2 linked regions of the Ketobacter alkanivorans genome follow. The main gene of each other region encodes a partner of the protein of the gene in region 2 in a complex. Links are inferred from orthologs where the notes say so. Each region holds a gene or a part of one and is shown on either strand. Other genes may lie near its edges.

Region 1 (8,306 bases), 3.7 Mb from region 2 along the record:
TGCCCGGTAGAATAATCAGATCCGCCGGGGGAATCGGCTGCCCTGACCCCACATAGTGAAAATCCACCTGAGGGTGCAACCGCAGCGGATCAAAATCGGTGTGGTTACTTATGCGTGGCAACACCGGCACCACCACCTTCAGGGAGTCCGCCGCCTTATCTGCCATCTCCACAGGGTTAATGCCATCTTCTCCATCAATGTGTAGGCCATGCAGATAGGGCAACACCCCCAGCACCGGTTTGCCTGTGCGCTGCTCGAGCCAATCCAAGCCATTTTGCAACAAGGCGATATCGCCTCTGAACCGATTGATCACAAACCCTTTCACGCGGGCCTGCTCGGATTCGCTCAGCAGTTCCAGCGTGCCCACCAGATGAGCAAAAACACCGCCTCGATCAATATCCGCCACCAAAATCACGGGGCAGTCTACCGCTTCAGCAAACCCCATATTGGCGATATCACGATCCCGCAGATTGATCTCTGCCGGGCTGCCAGCACCTTCCACCATAATCAACTCATACTGATGCTTCAGCCGTTGATAACTCTCCAGCACAGCGTTCATGGCAATGGTTTTGTACTGGTGATAGCCAACAGCATCCATCTGATGACGAGCCTTACCGTGAATAATGACCTGCGCCCCAATATCCGTGGTGGGCTTTAGCAACACTGGGTTCATGTCCACCATGGGCTCCAGCCACGCCGCTGCCGCTTGCAACGCCTGGGCACGGCCAATTTCACCACCGTCGGCCGTCACCGCACTGTTCAATGCCATATTCTGTGGTTTAAACGGCACCACTTTGGTACCACGACGGGCGAAAACCCGACACAACGCTGCCACTAAAGTGGATTTTCCAGCGTCGGAGGTGGTGCCCTGCACCATCAAAGTCTTGGCAGTCATGCTACAATCGCTTCCTTTTTTTCGGCGGGCTCGAAGACGTGCCTATTGTAGTGATTAAAATTTTGATTGCACTGGGTTTGGACCAGTTACTGGGGGAGCCCAAGCAGTATCACCCCCTGGTGGGCTTTGGTCGTCTGGCCGGGCGCCTGGAATCGCGCATCAATCATCCGGCGAGCAGAACCCGGCAGCGATTGCTGGGGCTACTGGCTTGGCTGCTGGCGGTGACACCCGTGCCGCTGGCGTTGTGGTGGCTGCAACAAACCTGGCTAGGGGCTTCGCTGCTGGGTATCACACTCGATATATTGCTGCTCTATCTGTGTGTAGGCCGCACAAGTCTGTTTGAGCACAGTCTGCGGGTACACCGTGCGTTAGAGCAAGCAGACCTGCCCCTGGCCCGCCAGCACACCAGCATGATCGTGAGCCGCGAATGCCAACAACTGGACGAAGCCGGTTGCGCCAGAGCCACTGTCGAATCGGTACTGGAAAACGGCAACGACAGCATTTACGGAGCACTGTTCTGGTTTACGTTACTGGGGGGCAGTGGAGCCGTGCTGTATCGCTTGGCCAACACGCTGGATGCCATGTGGGGATATCGCAACCGGCGCTATCTGCATTTTGGCTGGGCCGCAGCCAAACTCGACGATCTACTGAACTATTTTCCTGCCCGCATCTGCGCCCTGTGTTATGCCCTGGCTGGCAACCGACACCAGGCGCTTGCCAGCTGGCGGCAACACAGCCATCAACTGAGCAGCCCCAACGGTGGCCCCGTAATGTGCGCCGGAGCCGGGGCTTTGAATGTACAACTGGGTGGGCCGGCCACCTATCACGGCACGCTCTTGCACAAGCCCTACTACGGTGGCAACACGCCCGCTTGCCCGCGCCACATCATTGCAGCTAATCGGCTGGTGGATCGCAGCCTGGTCATCTGTATAGCGCTTTGTTTAGTCATACCGGGCATCCTGTATGGCGTCATCCAGTTTTCTCTGCAACAAGGTGGATAACATCATGCAAAACCTGGATGCACCACAGCACGGTGGTCGCCTGCACGCCGCCGCCGATCTGTTCTCTATTCCCCTGGCGCAGTGGCTGGATCTTTCCACAGGCATCAATCCGTATTCCTGGCAACCACCAGACATTCCCCTGTCCGTCTGGCAGCGACTGCCTGACTCCTATGCCGAACTGGAAAGCGCCGCGCACCATTATTACGGCGCAGAGGTGCTGTCCATTCCTGGCAGCCAGTGGGCAATTCAAACCCTGCCAACCCTGTTCCCACAGGCCCGCACCTGGATTCCCCGTGAAGGCTATGAAGAACACCGCTACTGGTGGCAAAAACTGGGGCATGAGATCCGCTTGTACGATGATCTGCCTTCACTACCGCTGCAAAAACATGATGTTGTGGTCGTCATTAACCCCAACAACCCGACCACAAACAGATACGAGCGCGATGAGCTGATAGCGCTCGCCGACACACTCAATACTTTGCAAGGCACCCTGCTGGTGGATGAGGCCTTTATGGACGCGACACCGGAAGTTTCGGTGTTTGCTGGCAACTCAACACTGCCTGCCAATCTGATCGTACTGCGCTCTATGGGAAAATTTTTTGGCCTGGCAGGGATGCGGCTGGGCTTCATTTACTGCAATGAACACCTGCAACAAACGCTGCGCTCTGTATTGGGCCCTTGGGCAGTGAGCCACCCAGCCGCCTATGTAGCAAGCCTCGCCTTGCAGGACACGCACTGGCAGCAACAAAACCGCCTGCGCCTGGCGCAAAGCTCCATCAAGTTAAAAGCAATATTGCTGGAACATTTTGATCAACACAGCATCAGTTGCGACACGCTGTTCTGCACCCTGCAGCTGGAATCAAATAAGGCTGCGCAGTTATATAATCACTGCGCGCAACAAGGCGTCCTGTTGAGGCTGTTTGAACAATGGGGAAAAATCAGAATCGGACTGACGACAAAACCCGGTCTGCAGCGGCTGCAATCTGCCTTGCAGTGTTGGAATTCTTAACAGTTTTCGCATTTCGCAAATCACGAGGCTTATTCAGCCTGAGCAAAGCGAAAGAATGGTTAACACGCTTTTTCATATAAGAAGCCCATTTAAGAACCCTTACCTATATCAAAGCCTAAGAGTTAAGCTGTTTTTTTACGAACTTTTATGCCCATTGGCCGCTATAAGCCTGTCCTTCATGCATTACGGTTCTTAGTAACTGGGCGGCTTCCATCGGCGCTTTCAAGCATTCACTGCAAAGTTATTCTTTTCCAAGGCAGTTTCTGACAAAAATGGGCACACAACCCAATTCGCGTTATTCCCAAACATTACCAAACGCAACATTAATCAACCTTTATTTCATTGAAACATTCCGGGTTCAGGCCGATCTTAATAGTAAGCGAATACAAAACGCACGCCATGATAACTGGCAAGCTCTTTGCTTTGTATAGCTAAAGACGGTGTTTTGACAGGAGTAGAATCATGGGCATTAACTGTCATGAGTTCCTAGAGTATGTAATCCAACCCACATTAAAACAGTTGGGCGAAGAATCTCCGGTTGCCGAGCGACTTTTGCAGGCAACGGCTTGCCATCAATCGGAAATGGGCCACCACCTCCAACGCAGTGATGGTATTGGCATTTACGGCATTACCGAGGCCATGCATCAGGCCGTATGGGATCATTATTTAGCGATGGACTGCGAACTCGCCAGCCACGTGCGCGGCATGGCATCACAACATGAGTTTCCAAAATCACCCCATAGCGAACTGGCTACCAACCTACGCTACGCAACCGCGATCGCCTGGATGATTTATCAACATAAAGGCGTGACTTTGAGTGCCAACAGCAACGCAGAAGACCTGACCTTAGCCTGGCAGAACTGTTTTATGGATCGCCCCATCAGCTTTAAAGAGCGAGATGAATTCAAAAGCTGCTGCGCTAAATTCCCTACCGCCAGAAAATCCATTGCCGCTTAACCTTCAGCGACAATGGATTACCCGCAGAACCGAATGATTTACAACAACAGTCGCCGAATGTCAGACAATAGCTCGGACAAATAGGTAGTAAACCGAGCAGCTTCAGCGCCGTCTATCACCCGGTGATCATAGGAAAGAGACAACGGCACCATTAACCTGGGCTCGAAATCCTTACCGTTGTACACCGGTTTCATCTGCGAACGCGACACTCCAAGAATCGATACCTCTGGCCAGTTCACGATGGGGGTAAAGGCCGTTCCACCGATCCCACCCAACGATGAAATAGAGAAACAACCACCCTGCATATCACCAGGAGACAGTTTTTTGGCGCGCGCCTTTTCACTGAGCGTTTGCATATCCTTGGCAATGTCTGTCACCGACTTTTTATCCGCATCACGAATCACCGGCACCACCAGTCCATTAGGCGTATCCACAGCGATGCCAATGTTGACATACTGCTTGAAGATCAGATGAGTGCCCTGTGCATTCAAAGAGCTGTTAAAACGCGGATACGCCTGCAACGCCTTCGCACAGGCCTTCACCATAAACGCCAGCAGGGTCAACTTTACACCTTGCTCTTTCAGCGCTGCCGATTCAGCTTTACGGAATGCTTCCAGGCTGGTGATATCTGCTTCATCAAACTGAGTCACATGGGGAATGTGCACCCAGGAACGATGCAGATTAGCCGCACTCAGCTTGTTGATCTTACCAAGCTCAACGGTTTCTACCTCACCCCATTTAGTGAAATCAATCTCTGGCAACGGCGGCAAACCCGAACCTGCAACGACGGTATCCGACTTACCCTGCATACGGCCTTTAACGTACGCATGCACATCTTCTTTAAGGATACGAGCACGGGGGCCGCTGGCTTTAACCTCAGCCAGATCCGCGCCCAGCTCGCGCGCCAACCGCCGCACTGCGGGGCCAGCATGAACCCGCTTGCTCGGGCCTCTATCTACAATATCTGATTTAGGGGCCGGTTTAGGGGCCGATTTAGGGACCGGTTTAGGATCAGGATCAGCGGCGGGCCTGCTATCTGCCTTGGCGCTGGCAACATCAGCCTTACCCACCACCAGCAACTCCAGAACAGACGCACCCTGAGACACCTTGTCGCCCACTTTAAGCAGCACCTTACGCACGGTTCCCGCTGTAGGACAAGGCACCTCCATGGTTGCTTTATCGGATTCCAACACCACCATGGTTTGTTCCGCTTCAAGCTGATCGCCTTCCTGTACGGAAACCTCAATCACCTCGACATCTTCGGCACCACCAATATCCGGCACCGCCACCACTTCCACCTGACTGCTGCTGGCAGCTGCGGCTTCCGCTTTACCCGCCGTCTCACTGGCAGCACGACTGGGCTGGCTTGAGGCCATCGCAGCAGGCTGCTCAGGGGCTTTATCTTTGGGCTTGCTGGTAGCGGCCGCAGCGCCTGCCTCCTCCACCTCCATCTGCGCCACCACATCGCCTTCTTTCACGGTCTGGCCGATGGATACAGAAAATGAGGAGACAACACCACTGAACGGTGATGGCACTTCCACTGTTGCTTTGTCGGATTCGAGAACCAACAAGGTATCTTCTTTCTCAACCCGATCACCAGGTTGCACGGATAATTCAATTACATCCACCCCATCTGTACCACCCAGATCGGGCACTAACACGTCTTTCACTGCCACGGTCGTTCTCCTTGATCACACATGAGGTGGGTAGGGTTTTTCTGCCTTGATGCCAAAACGGCGCAAGGCGTCGGCCACCTTGCTGCGGCCCAACAGGCCTTTGTCCGCCAGGGAATTCAATGCAGCCACCGTGATGAAGTAACGATCCACTTCAAAGAAATGACGCAGCTGTTCACGGGAATCACTGCGCCCGAAGCCATCCGTACCCAATGCAGTGTAATGATTGCGCACAAAGGGACGAATCTGATCCGCGTGAGTTTTGATGTAATCAGAAGCGGCCACCACCGGCGCCTTACGAGCCCGCAGTGCCTTGGTGACATAGGGCACCCTCGGCTCTTCTTCCGGATGCAACATGTTCCAGCGCTGCTTCTGCAACCCTTCATTACGCAACTCGGTGAAGCTGGTAACACTCCAGATATCGGAAGTCACCCCATAAACGTCCTGCAACAACTCAGCAGCTGCTTCCACCTCACGCAGAATAGAACCGCTACCCAGCAATTGAACGCGTAACTTGTTGTTGCCATCGCCCTCTTTCAGCAAATACATGCCTTTGAGAATGCCCGCTTCCGCCCCTTTCGGCATGGCAGGATGCTCATAGTTTTCGTTCTCAACGGTTATGTAATAGAAGACGTTTTCCTGCTCTTGATACATACGCCGCAAACCATCGTGTAGAACCACCGCCAGCTCATAGGCGTAAGCCACATCATAGGCCACGCAATTGGGGATGGTGGACGCCAGCACATGACTGTGACCATCCTGATGCTGCAGGCCTTCCCCGTTCAAAGTGGTGCGGCCGGCCGTGGCACCAATCAAGAAACCACGCGCCTGAGAATCACCGGCAGCCCAAGCCAGATCACCAATGCGCTGGAATCCAAACATGGAGTAGAAAATGTAGAACGGAATCATCGGGTGATTGTTCACAGAGTAGGACGTAGCCGCCGCAATCCAGGCAGACATCGCCCCCGCTTCGTTAATACCCTCTTCCAGAATGCGGCCCTTGATATCCTCGCGGTAATACATCACCTGCTCGCTATCGGCAGGCTTGTACAGCTGACCCACCGCAGAATATATTCCCAATTGCCGGAACATGCCTTCCATACCAAAGGTACGAGCCTCATCCGGAACAATAGGCACAACACGCTCACCGATGGATTTCTGCTTGATAAGAGAATTCATCATCCGCACCAGCGCCATGGTGGTGGACATCTCACGGCCACCGGAGCCTTCCAGTAAAGGTCCAAACACACCCAATTCTGGAATTTCCAGCTTTTCACTTTCTGTACGGCGGGAAGGCAAATACCCACCCAGCGAATTGCGACGCTCATGCAGATAACGCATTTCGTTACTGTCGTCTGCCGGGCGATAGAAAGGAATCTTTTTCAGTTCTTCATCGTTAAAGGGCATGTCGAAACGGTTGCGGAATGCCTTTAAGCTTTCCATATCCAGGGTTTTCATCTGATGGCTTTTATTGGCAGCCTCACCAGACCCCATGCCATAACCCTTCACTGTTTTGGCCAGGATCACAGTGGGTTGCCCTTTGTGATTCATGGCAGCGTGGTAAGCGGCAAATACTTTAAAGGGATCGTGTCCACCACGATTGAGCTGATAAATTTCTTCATCACTCATATGCTCAACCATCGCACCCAGTTCCGGATACTTGTTGAAGAAATGCTCTCGGGTAAACGCACCGCCATGGTTTTTGAAGCTCTGGTATTCGCCATCGACGCACTCTTCCATGCGTTTGCGTAACACCCCTTCACCGTCACGAGCCAGCAACGGATCCCAGCGTCGGCCCCAAACCACTTTTATAACATTCCAGCCGGCACCACGAAAAACGCCTTCCAACTCTTGAATGATTTTGCCGTTACCACGTACCGGACCATCCAGACGCTGCAAATTACAGTTCACCACAAACACAAGGTTATCGAGTTTTTCCCTGCCTGCCAGGGATATACAGCCCAGGGATTCCGGTTCATCGGTTTCGCCATCACCCAAAAACGCCCACACCTTGCGATCATCTTTCTTGATCAACTCGCGATTTTGCAGGTACTTCATAAAGTGGGCTTGATAAATCGCCTGGATCGGACCTAACCCCATAGACACAGTAGGGAACTGCCAGAAATTAGGCATCAACCACGGGTGCGGATAAGAGGACAACCCCTCCTGACTCACTTCGCGACGGAAGTTCTCGATCTGCTTCTCGCTGATACGGCCTTCTAAAAAAGCGCGCGCATAAATACCCGGTGCTGAGTGACCCTGATAGAAAATCAGATCGCCACCGAAGGTTTCACTGGCTGCCCGAAAAAAATGGTTAAAGCCCACATCGTAGAGCGTTGCCGAAGACGCAAAACTGGAAATATGACCGCCCAACTCATCATCAGTGAGGTTGGCGCGCTGCACCATGGCCAATGCATTCCAGCGAATCAAAGAGCGAATACGGCGCTCCATAAAATGGTCGCCCGGCATCTGTGCCTGGTATTCGGGGGCAATGGTATTGACGTACGGCGTGGTGAGGTCATTGACCTGTAAACCGGCCTGGCGCGCTTTCTCCCCCATTCTATCGAGGAGGTATTTAGCCCGCTCCGGCCCCTCGCTTTCGAGCACCGAGGCCAGCGCATCCAGCCACTCCTGGGTTTCGACAGGATCACTGTCACCATAAAAACGTTCACGAGCCATATAGACAAAACTCCTGGTCACGAGGGCTTGTGGCCCTGCATTAAATTAAGTCACTCTCAACAGTATAGGATTGGGATGACATTTGTGGGCAC
Region 2 (8,331 bases):
ATGCGATCGCTCGTAAAGTGCTTGATGTACTCAAGGTGCCAATAAGGCTGACTGGTTTAGAGGTCATCATCACCACCAGCATTGGTATCAGCGTTGGCCTGAAGGATGCCGAAGATGCAAATGCGCTTATGAAGAACGCGGATCTGGCAATGTATCGCGCAAAAGCGAGAGGCCGGGACAACTATCAGTTCTTCTCCGATGAAATGAATGTAGAGCTCACTCGTCAGCTGGCAATGGAAGCAGAACTGCGCATAGCGCTGCAACAGGATCAGTTCGAACTTTACTATCAACCTCAAGTCGATTTAAACACCGGAAAACTGATCGGCTATGAGGCACTGTTGCGTTGGATACATCCTGAAAAGGGATTTATACCCCCGTCAGATTTCATTCCTGTTGCAGAAGATTCCGGCTTGATTCTGCCATTAGGCGAGTGGGTGTTACGCAGCGCCTGCCAGCACATTAAACAATTTACCGAACGCGGACTGTTACCAAAAGATGGTCATGTAGCGGTGAACATATCGCCACGACAGTTCCATGATGCAAACCTGGTTACCGTCATAAGTGATCTGATTTCAACGACAGGAATCGAAAGTCAGCAACTGGAGGTGGAGATCACAGAAAGTCTGTTGATGGAGAATGTGGACTCAACCATTGCCACACTGAACATGTTGAAACAACTCGGCATCATCCTGGCCATTGACGACTTTGGTACGGGATATTCATCTCTGAATTACTTGAAACGACTGCCGATTCACGTTCTTAAAGTGGATCGCTCCTTTGTCATGGACATTCCCAAGGACAAGGATGATATGGAAATCACCAGCGCAGTAATTGCAATGGCTCACAAGCTAGGCCTGCGCGTAGTGGCAGAAGGGGTTGAGATCATTGAACAAGCAGACTTCCTAAAAGAAAATCAGTGTGATTTCGTACAGGGCTACTATTACGGTAAGCCCATGAGCGTAGCAGACCTATACGAAAACATCAGGAACTTCGATCAATGGCATTCCTCTACTACAGGCGGGTAAGAATTCTGCGCAAAATACCTTTATCGACATCATTCTCTCGAATGGACAGCAGTTCTCCGATCAGATCCTGAATTGAAAAGGCCACTTTATCCCGCAACTCAAACAAAACGTCTTGATCGTTCTCGCTCCCCTTAAGTTCGGAAACATCAATTTCATCACCGATGGCAAAATAAAAACGCTCCGGGCGAGGCAGAGAGGTTAACCCCAAGCCACGGGTAATCGGCATGATAATATCGCCACCGCGTAGTAAACCTTTCCTTTCCAGCAAGCCGGTTCTTTTTAACAGCTTACCCAAGGGCGACTGAACGATATCATCAGCATCCAGTAGAATGTCGTACATATCATCCGGGCCAACAGCGGCGAACGGCAATATATTATAGCCATGCTGGATAGCCATGCTGCAAAAGCCCGTACGACGCTTCCATGTCAGCTGATACTGCTCACCCTTTCGTTTACTCACTTCTCTGGCGCCGCCGGGGAACACCAAAATATGCTCGCCCAACTTCATTAACTCCGAGCAATTTTCACGAGTCCCCTCTACCCCTCCGGTCTTGTCCAGCATGTTACGCCACAAGGGTATATCGTAATGCTGATGATCCGCTAACGCACGAACCAGAACCCCTCGCTCTCGATAAATCTGTGCCAAAAAAACCGGCACATCCACTACACCATATATTGTGTGATTACCCACAAGTAAAGTCGGCTTGTTTGGATCCAACTTATCCAACCCATAAAATTTTGGACTGAAGTACGTCCTTAAGGGCGCTGTCAGTTTCCAAAGTTGCGCCTCAGAGAGCAATTCAGTGTCGAACGGTTTGTGTTGGTATCCCATATTTGGTCTCGTAGTCAGTGCGCAAGCAATACATTATTAAGAAATTGGTAGCTGCCTCACGGCAGGTGGAGACATTGTCTCAAATATCTCTAAAATAAAAAACCGGCTAACAGTTTCCCGCAGCCGGTTCTTATTGATCAAGTTAAAAGGCCGTATTACCAGCCGGTCAACTCTTTCAGCGCAACACCCATCTCGGAGGGGTTACGAACTGTTTTAACGCCAGCAGCTTGCAATGCAGCAAACTTATCATCGGCTGTACCTTTACCACCAGCGATAATAGCACCGGCGTGGCCCATACGCTTTCCAGCAGGAGCAGTCACACCAGCGATATAAGATACAACAGGCTTGGTTACGTTATTCTTGATGAACTCAGCAGCTTCTTCTTCTGCTGTTCCACCGATCTCACCAACCATGATGATCGCTTCGGTTTGCGGATCTTCCTGTAACAAAGCCAATGCATCAATAAAGGTAGTACCTGGGATCGGGTCTCCGCCAATACCAATACAGGTGCTCTGACCAAAACCTAGGGCAGTAGTTTGGTTAACTGCTTCATAAGTCAGTGTACCAGAACGAGATACAATACCGACTTTGCCAGGCTGATGGATATGGCCAGGCATGATACCGATTTTGCACTCTCCAGGAGTGATGATACCAGGGCAGTTAGGACCGATAAGACGCAGGCCTTTCTGAGTCACATATTCTTTCACGTAAAGCATATCCAAAACAGGAATGCCTTCAGTAATACAGACGATCAAAGGGATGCCAGCATCTGCCGCTTCCAAGATGGAATCCTTACAGAACGCAGCAGGCACATAAATCACAGTTGCATCACAGTCAGTGGCTGCTTTTGCTTCTGCCACGGTATTGAACACTGGCAAACCCAAGTGCTCGGTACCGCCCTTGCCGGGTGTTACACCGCCAACCATTTTAGTACCGTACTCAATTGCTTGAGTGCTGTGCAAGGTACCTTGAGCACCAGTGAAACCCTGGCAGATGACTTTAGTGTCTTTGTTAATTAAAACGCTCATGATTACCCTCTCACTTCACCGATGCAACGACTTTTTCAGCAGCATCGTTGAAACCGGTTGCTGCAATAATGTTCATACCACTTTCTGACAAGATCTTGGCACCAAGCTCTGCGTTATTACCTTCAAGGCGAACAACAACAGGAACCTTAACACCAACTTCCTGCACGGCCCCAATAACACCTTCAGCAATCAAGTCACAACGAACAATACCGCCGAATATGTTAACCAACACCGCTTCCACGCTGTCATCAGACAAAATGATTTTGAACGCTTCAGTCACACGCTCTTTAGTAGCACCGCCGCCAACATCTAGGAAGTTAGCTGGCTGGCCACCTTTCAGTTTGATCAGATCCATGGTGGCCATGGCCAAACCGGCGCCATTCACCATGCAGCCGATATTGCCTTCCAGCGCAACATAGTTCAGATCCCATTCAGCAGCACGACGCTCACGCTCGTCTTCTTGAGATGGATCATACATATCCGCAACATCTGGGTGACGCAACACAGCATTACCATCAATAACCAACTTGGCATCCAGGCAATGCAGATTACCTTCTGACGTGATAACCAGAGGGTTAACTTCGATCAAAGAAATGTCTTTCTCTTCGAACAGCTTTGCCAGCCCCATGAAAATTTTGGTGAACTGTTTAACCTGATCATTAGTCAGGCCCAACTGGTAGCCCAGATTACGCGCTTGATATGGCTGAGCACCGATCAGCGGATCAATCTCTGCCTTGAGAATTTTCTCTGGCGTTTCTTCAGCAACCTTCTCGATCTCAACACCACCTTCGGTCGACGCCATAAACACAACGCGACGGGTAGCACGATCCACGACCGCTCCCAGATACAGCTCTTGATCGATGTCTGTGCAGGTTTCGACAAGAATCTTATTAACAGGCTGGCCTTTCGCGTCAGTCTGATACGTTACCAGGTTGGTACCAAGCTTTGCTTTCGCAAACTCGATAATTTCCTCTTTAGAGCTGACCAGCTTAACGCCACCCGCTTTACCACGCCCCCCTGCGTGTACCTGTGCTTTAACAACCCAGCGATTACCCCCGATCACGTCAGCGGCTTCTGCTGCTTCATGGGGAGTGCTCGCTGCAATACCCTTGGAAACAGGCAGGCCGTACTGAGCGAACAACTGCTTGGCTTGATACTCATGTAAGTTCATTGGCTCACCATCGATCTGATTTTGTGTGGAACATCCACGTTAAACATGCATGACGCGATTATTTTCCCTCGCACCAGTTTGCGCGAATTGCGCGAAGTAGACGTTAATCTGCCTACTGTCTGAACAGTCGTAGTCCAGCAAAAAAGATAGGGTTAAGTCTCCCTAACCCTATCAAACTTTAAAACTTCATTGTTACTTCTTACGTTTGCGCTTGGCCGAGTGAATGGCCTTACCGTCAACATCCAAACAAGCCTCATGGAACACTTCAGACAACCCGGGATGCGCGAACACCATCATTTGGAGATCCTCGGTGCTAGCACCAAACTCCATGGCAATAATAGCCTGCATGATAATTTCAGACGCCTGCGGCCCAACTATGTGAACTCCAAGCACTCGGTCTGTATTCTCATCGGAAATAACCTTAACGAAACCACCGGTTTCGTTGGCGGCGGCGGCCCGCCCATTGGCAGCGAAGGCAAACACACCGGTTTTGTAGGCATCACCACTGGCTTTAACCTGCTCTTCTGTTACGCCAGCCCAGGCAACCTCTGGATGTGTATAAACAACAGAAGGAATACAGTCGTAATTAATTGCTGTGTTATGCCCACTGATGATTTCCGCAACCATCACACCTTCTTCAGTCGCTTTATGAGCCAGTGCCGGGCCACGAACAATATCACCTATCGCGTACACGCCAGGAACATCCGTAGCACAGCTTTGATTAACAAATATAAAACCGCGCTCATCCAGGTTAACACCACTATCGGCAGAGAATAATTCTTCGGTATAAGGACGACGTCCAACTGCAACAATCAATTTATCAACCACCATTGATTGATCGCTTTCAGAATCACTGAACTCAACCGTTACCTTGTTCTTTTCAACTTTGGTTCCAGTAACGCGAGCAGAAAGACGAACATCAATATTCTGAGCTTTCAGGTTTTTCAGCAGCTCTTTGCCAACCTGGCGATCAACCATAGGTAAAAAGGTATCCATAGCTTCCAGCACTACAACTTCAGAACCCAAGCGACTCCACACGCTACCCAGCTCCAAGCCAATGATGCCCGCGCCGATAACACCCAGCTTTTTGGGTACCTGAGTGAACTCAAGTGCTCCGGAATTATCAACCACAAGACCATCATGCAATGGTGCCATTGGCAATTTTATCGGTTCAGAGCCAGCCGCCAGGATCACATTTTCTGCCTGAAGCACCTCAACTTCACCTTCGTGGGGGGTAAATTCCACCTGCTTTCCAGACAATAATTTACCTCGCCCCTGCAACCAGGTTACACCATTTGCTTTCAGCAACATAGCCACACCATCGGCCTGCCTTTTAACGATGGCATCTTTGCGCTTAATCATTTCAGCAACGTTCATTTTAACGCTTTTTACATCAATGCCGTGTACCGCAAGCCCTTCCTGTGCTTCATGATACTTCCAAGAAGAATCCAATAATGCCTTGGAAGGAATACAGCCTACATTGGCACAGGTGCCACCCAGAGATGGTTTACCATCCTTGTTGATATACATGTCAATACAGGCGGCATTTAAACCAAGATGGGCAGCTTTGATTGCGGCAGCATAACCCCCTGGGCCACCACCGATTACAACGACATCAAACGACTTAGCCATGACAATTTCCCATTAATCATTCTGCATGAATTTGTGAACGCGCCCACCAATGTGAGCGCTCAAAATAATATTACAGGTCCAACAGCATGCGAGCTGGATCTTCCAATAGCTCTTTGATAGCTACAAGGAACTGCACTGCTTCCTTGCCGTCAATCAGGCGGTGATCGTAGGAGAGCGCCAGATACATCATTGGTAGAATTTCAACTTTGCCGTTAACAGCCATTGGACGCTCTTGAATTTTGTGCATACCAAGAATGGCGGTTTGCGGTGGATTCAAAATTGGAGTGGACCAAAGAGAGCCGAAAACCCCGCCGTTAGATATTGTGAACGTGCCGCCAGTCATGTCTTCCAGCGAGAGCTTGCCCGACTGAGCCTTGTTACCGTATTCAACGATTTTGCCTTCGATTTCCGCAAAGCCCATCTTGTCCACATCGCGCAATATAGGCACAACCAAACCACGCTCGGTAGAAACGGCTACGCCGATATCGTAGTAACCGTGGTAGACGATGTCGTTATCGTCAATAGATGCATTCACTGAGGGGTATTTCTTCAGAGCTTCGGTAGCAGCCATGGTAAAGAACGACATGAAGCCCAAGCGATGACCGTGCGCTTTTTCGAACATATCTTTGTAGTTCTTACGCATCTCCATTACAGGCTTCATGTTGACTTCGTTAAACGTAGTCAGCATGGCTGAATTATGCTGTGCAGCAAGCAGTCGTTCGGCAACCCTGGCGCGCAAACGAGTCATCGGAACTCGTCGTTCTTCACGATCACCAAAGTTGATGCCGGAGGCAGCCCCGGCTGGCATCGGAGCGGCTGACGTTTCAGTCTTGGGTGCAGATTCAGCAACAGCTGCTTTTGCAGCACCACCTTTGAGGTGATTGAGCACATCTTCTTTTGTAATGCGGCCACCTTTACCGGTGCCTTTGATCTTACTGGGATCGAGGTTGTTTTCTGATATCAGCTTGCGTACCGCAGGGCCCCAACCATCTTCAACTTTACCAGCATCGGCTTCTGCGGCTGGCGCAGCAGTTTCCTGAGCCGGTGCGGCAGGCTCAGAAGCTGCTGCTCCACTACCTTCTTCCAGATAGCCCACCAACTCCTGGCTTAATACCGTGTCACCTTCATTCTTCAGAATTTTTCCGACAACACCATCGTGAGGTGCGACTACTTCCAACACCACTTTATCTGTTTCGATATCTACCAAAAGCTCATCGCGAGAAATGGCCTCACCGGGCTTTTTATGCCAAGTCGCTACTGTACCGTCTGCAACCGCCTCTGGAAATTGTGGAGCTTTAATTTCAGTTGTCATTTGTGTTCCTTTATTACCAATTTCTTCACAACCAAATACTGGGTTTGCTACTAGTCTGTTTTGGTTTATATGTTGAAAGCGGTTTCAACAAGCCGATTTTGTTCTTCAAGGTGAAGCGACATATAGCCAGCCGCAGGAGCTGCAGACCCACCACGACCGGCGTACTGCAACAACAGATTCGGGCTGATGGTGTGGAAAACATGTCTCATGTGATGCTGACTGCAATACCAGGCACCCTGGTTCATGGGTTCTTCCTGACACCAAACAGCATGCTTGATTTTGCTGTATGGCTTCAGCATCGCCAGCATTTCCTGTTCAGGGAAAGGATATAATTGCTCGACCCGAAGAATCAGTGTGTTCTTGATGTCGTGATGCGCCCGATACTCAAATAGATCGTAATAAACCTTACCGCTGCACAGAATCACACGTTCAATTTGTTTTGGATCGTGTTCCCACGCATCGTCCAATACAACCTTGAAATGGCCATTGGCCAATTCATCCAAACTGGATTTTGCCAGTTTGTGTCGCAGCAGGCTCTTGGGTGACATTACGATAAGAGGTTTACGCAAAGGGCGTATCGCCTGGCGACGCAACATGTGGTACACCTGAGCAGGCGTAGAAGGAACGCATACTTGCATGTTGTGCTCTGCACATAATTGCAGGAAACGCTCTAACCTGGCAGAAGAATGCTCCGGCCCCTGCCCTTCGTATCCATGAGGTAGCAGCATGGTCAAACCGCATAAGCGCATCCATTTATGCTCACCGGAGGAAATAAACTGGTCGATAACAACTTGGGCGCCATTAGCGAAGTCACCAAACTGGGCCTCCCAGATAACCAGCCCCCCAGGAGATGTTGTGGAATAGCCGTATTCGAATGCAAGCACCGCTTCTTCTGACAGCAGCGAATCGTACAGATCAAAACGAATTCCTTTCGCAGGGATTGTTTTAAGCGGTACGTGAATTCCAGGTTCTTTCTGGTTATGCATCACCGCGTGACGATGGGAGAAAGTTCCCCTGCCTACATCCTGCCCGGTAAGTCGCACCGGGAAACCCTGATCAAGCAAGGTCGCGTAAGCCATCGTTTCGGCAAAACCCCAATCTATGGACAACGCGCCGGCGGCCATTTTCAAGCGGTCTTCACGGATCTTTGAAACCTGTCGTTGCACCGCAAAGCCATCCGGTACCAGGCTTAACTTCTGAGCGAGATCGTGGATAACCTTCACATCGACGCTGGTATCGTAATAGGCTTCATAATCGTGACCGATGTAGGGTGCCCAATCCACGAACAACTCTGTGTTTGGCTTTTTGACCAACGACTTAACCACATGCTG

Evidence for each region.
Region 1: the proteins of lpdA (region 2) and aceF are in contact, whole or in part, in a crystal structure (PDB 1EBD), measured with the Geobacillus stearothermophilus proteins. The link is inferred for Ketobacter alkanivorans from one-to-one orthologs. Residues at the interface, in WP_049624544.1 of Geobacillus stearothermophilus: Pro340, Ser341, Asp344, Tyr345, Arg403, Asp406, Val408, Glu431, Ala432, Gly433, Asp438; in WP_033016211.1 of Geobacillus stearothermophilus: Ile130, Ala131, Met132, Pro133, Arg136, Arg140, Glu141, Asn155, Arg157.

Annotation. Positions count from the first base shown.
Region 1 is NZ_CP022684.1:4,096,493-4,104,798, reverse strand. What follows is about bases 3,220-6,162. They hold aceF (dihydrolipoyllysine-residue acetyltransferase), read right to left. Parts: upstream 5,539-6,162; coding sequence 3,901-5,538; downstream 3,220-3,900. Other genes in these bases: aceE (pyruvate dehydrogenase (acetyl-transferring), homodimeric type), read right to left, coding at 5,554-6,162; Kalk_RS17580 (hypothetical protein), read left to right, coding at 3,368-3,862. Also shown: Kalk_RS17595 (cobyric acid synthase), read right to left, coding at 1-895; adenosylcobinamide-phosphate synthase CbiB, read left to right, coding at 934-1,896; threonine-phosphate decarboxylase CobD, read left to right, coding at 1,859-2,905; more of aceE, read right to left, coding at 6,163-8,214.
Region 2 is NZ_CP022684.1:418,057-426,387, forward strand. What follows is about bases 3,469-6,436. They hold lpdA (dihydrolipoyl dehydrogenase), read right to left. Parts: upstream 5,689-6,436; coding sequence 4,249-5,688; downstream 3,469-4,248. Other genes in these bases: sucC (ADP-forming succinate--CoA ligase subunit beta), read right to left, coding at 3,469-4,056; odhB (2-oxoglutarate dehydrogenase complex dihydrolipoyllysine-residue succinyltransferase), read right to left, coding at 5,759-6,436. Outside these bases: Kalk_RS01920 (bifunctional diguanylate cyclase/phosphodiesterase), read left to right, coding at 1-1,025; Kalk_RS01925 (lysophospholipid acyltransferase family protein), read right to left, coding at 1,012-1,857; sucD (succinate--CoA ligase subunit alpha), read right to left, coding at 2,013-2,885; more of sucC, read right to left, coding at 2,896-3,468; more of odhB, read right to left, coding at 6,437-7,000; Kalk_RS01950 (2-oxoglutarate dehydrogenase E1 component), read right to left, coding at 7,066-8,331. UniProt on the Escherichia coli protein: Lipoamide dehydrogenase is a component of the glycine cleavage system as well as of the alpha-ketoacid dehydrogenase complexes.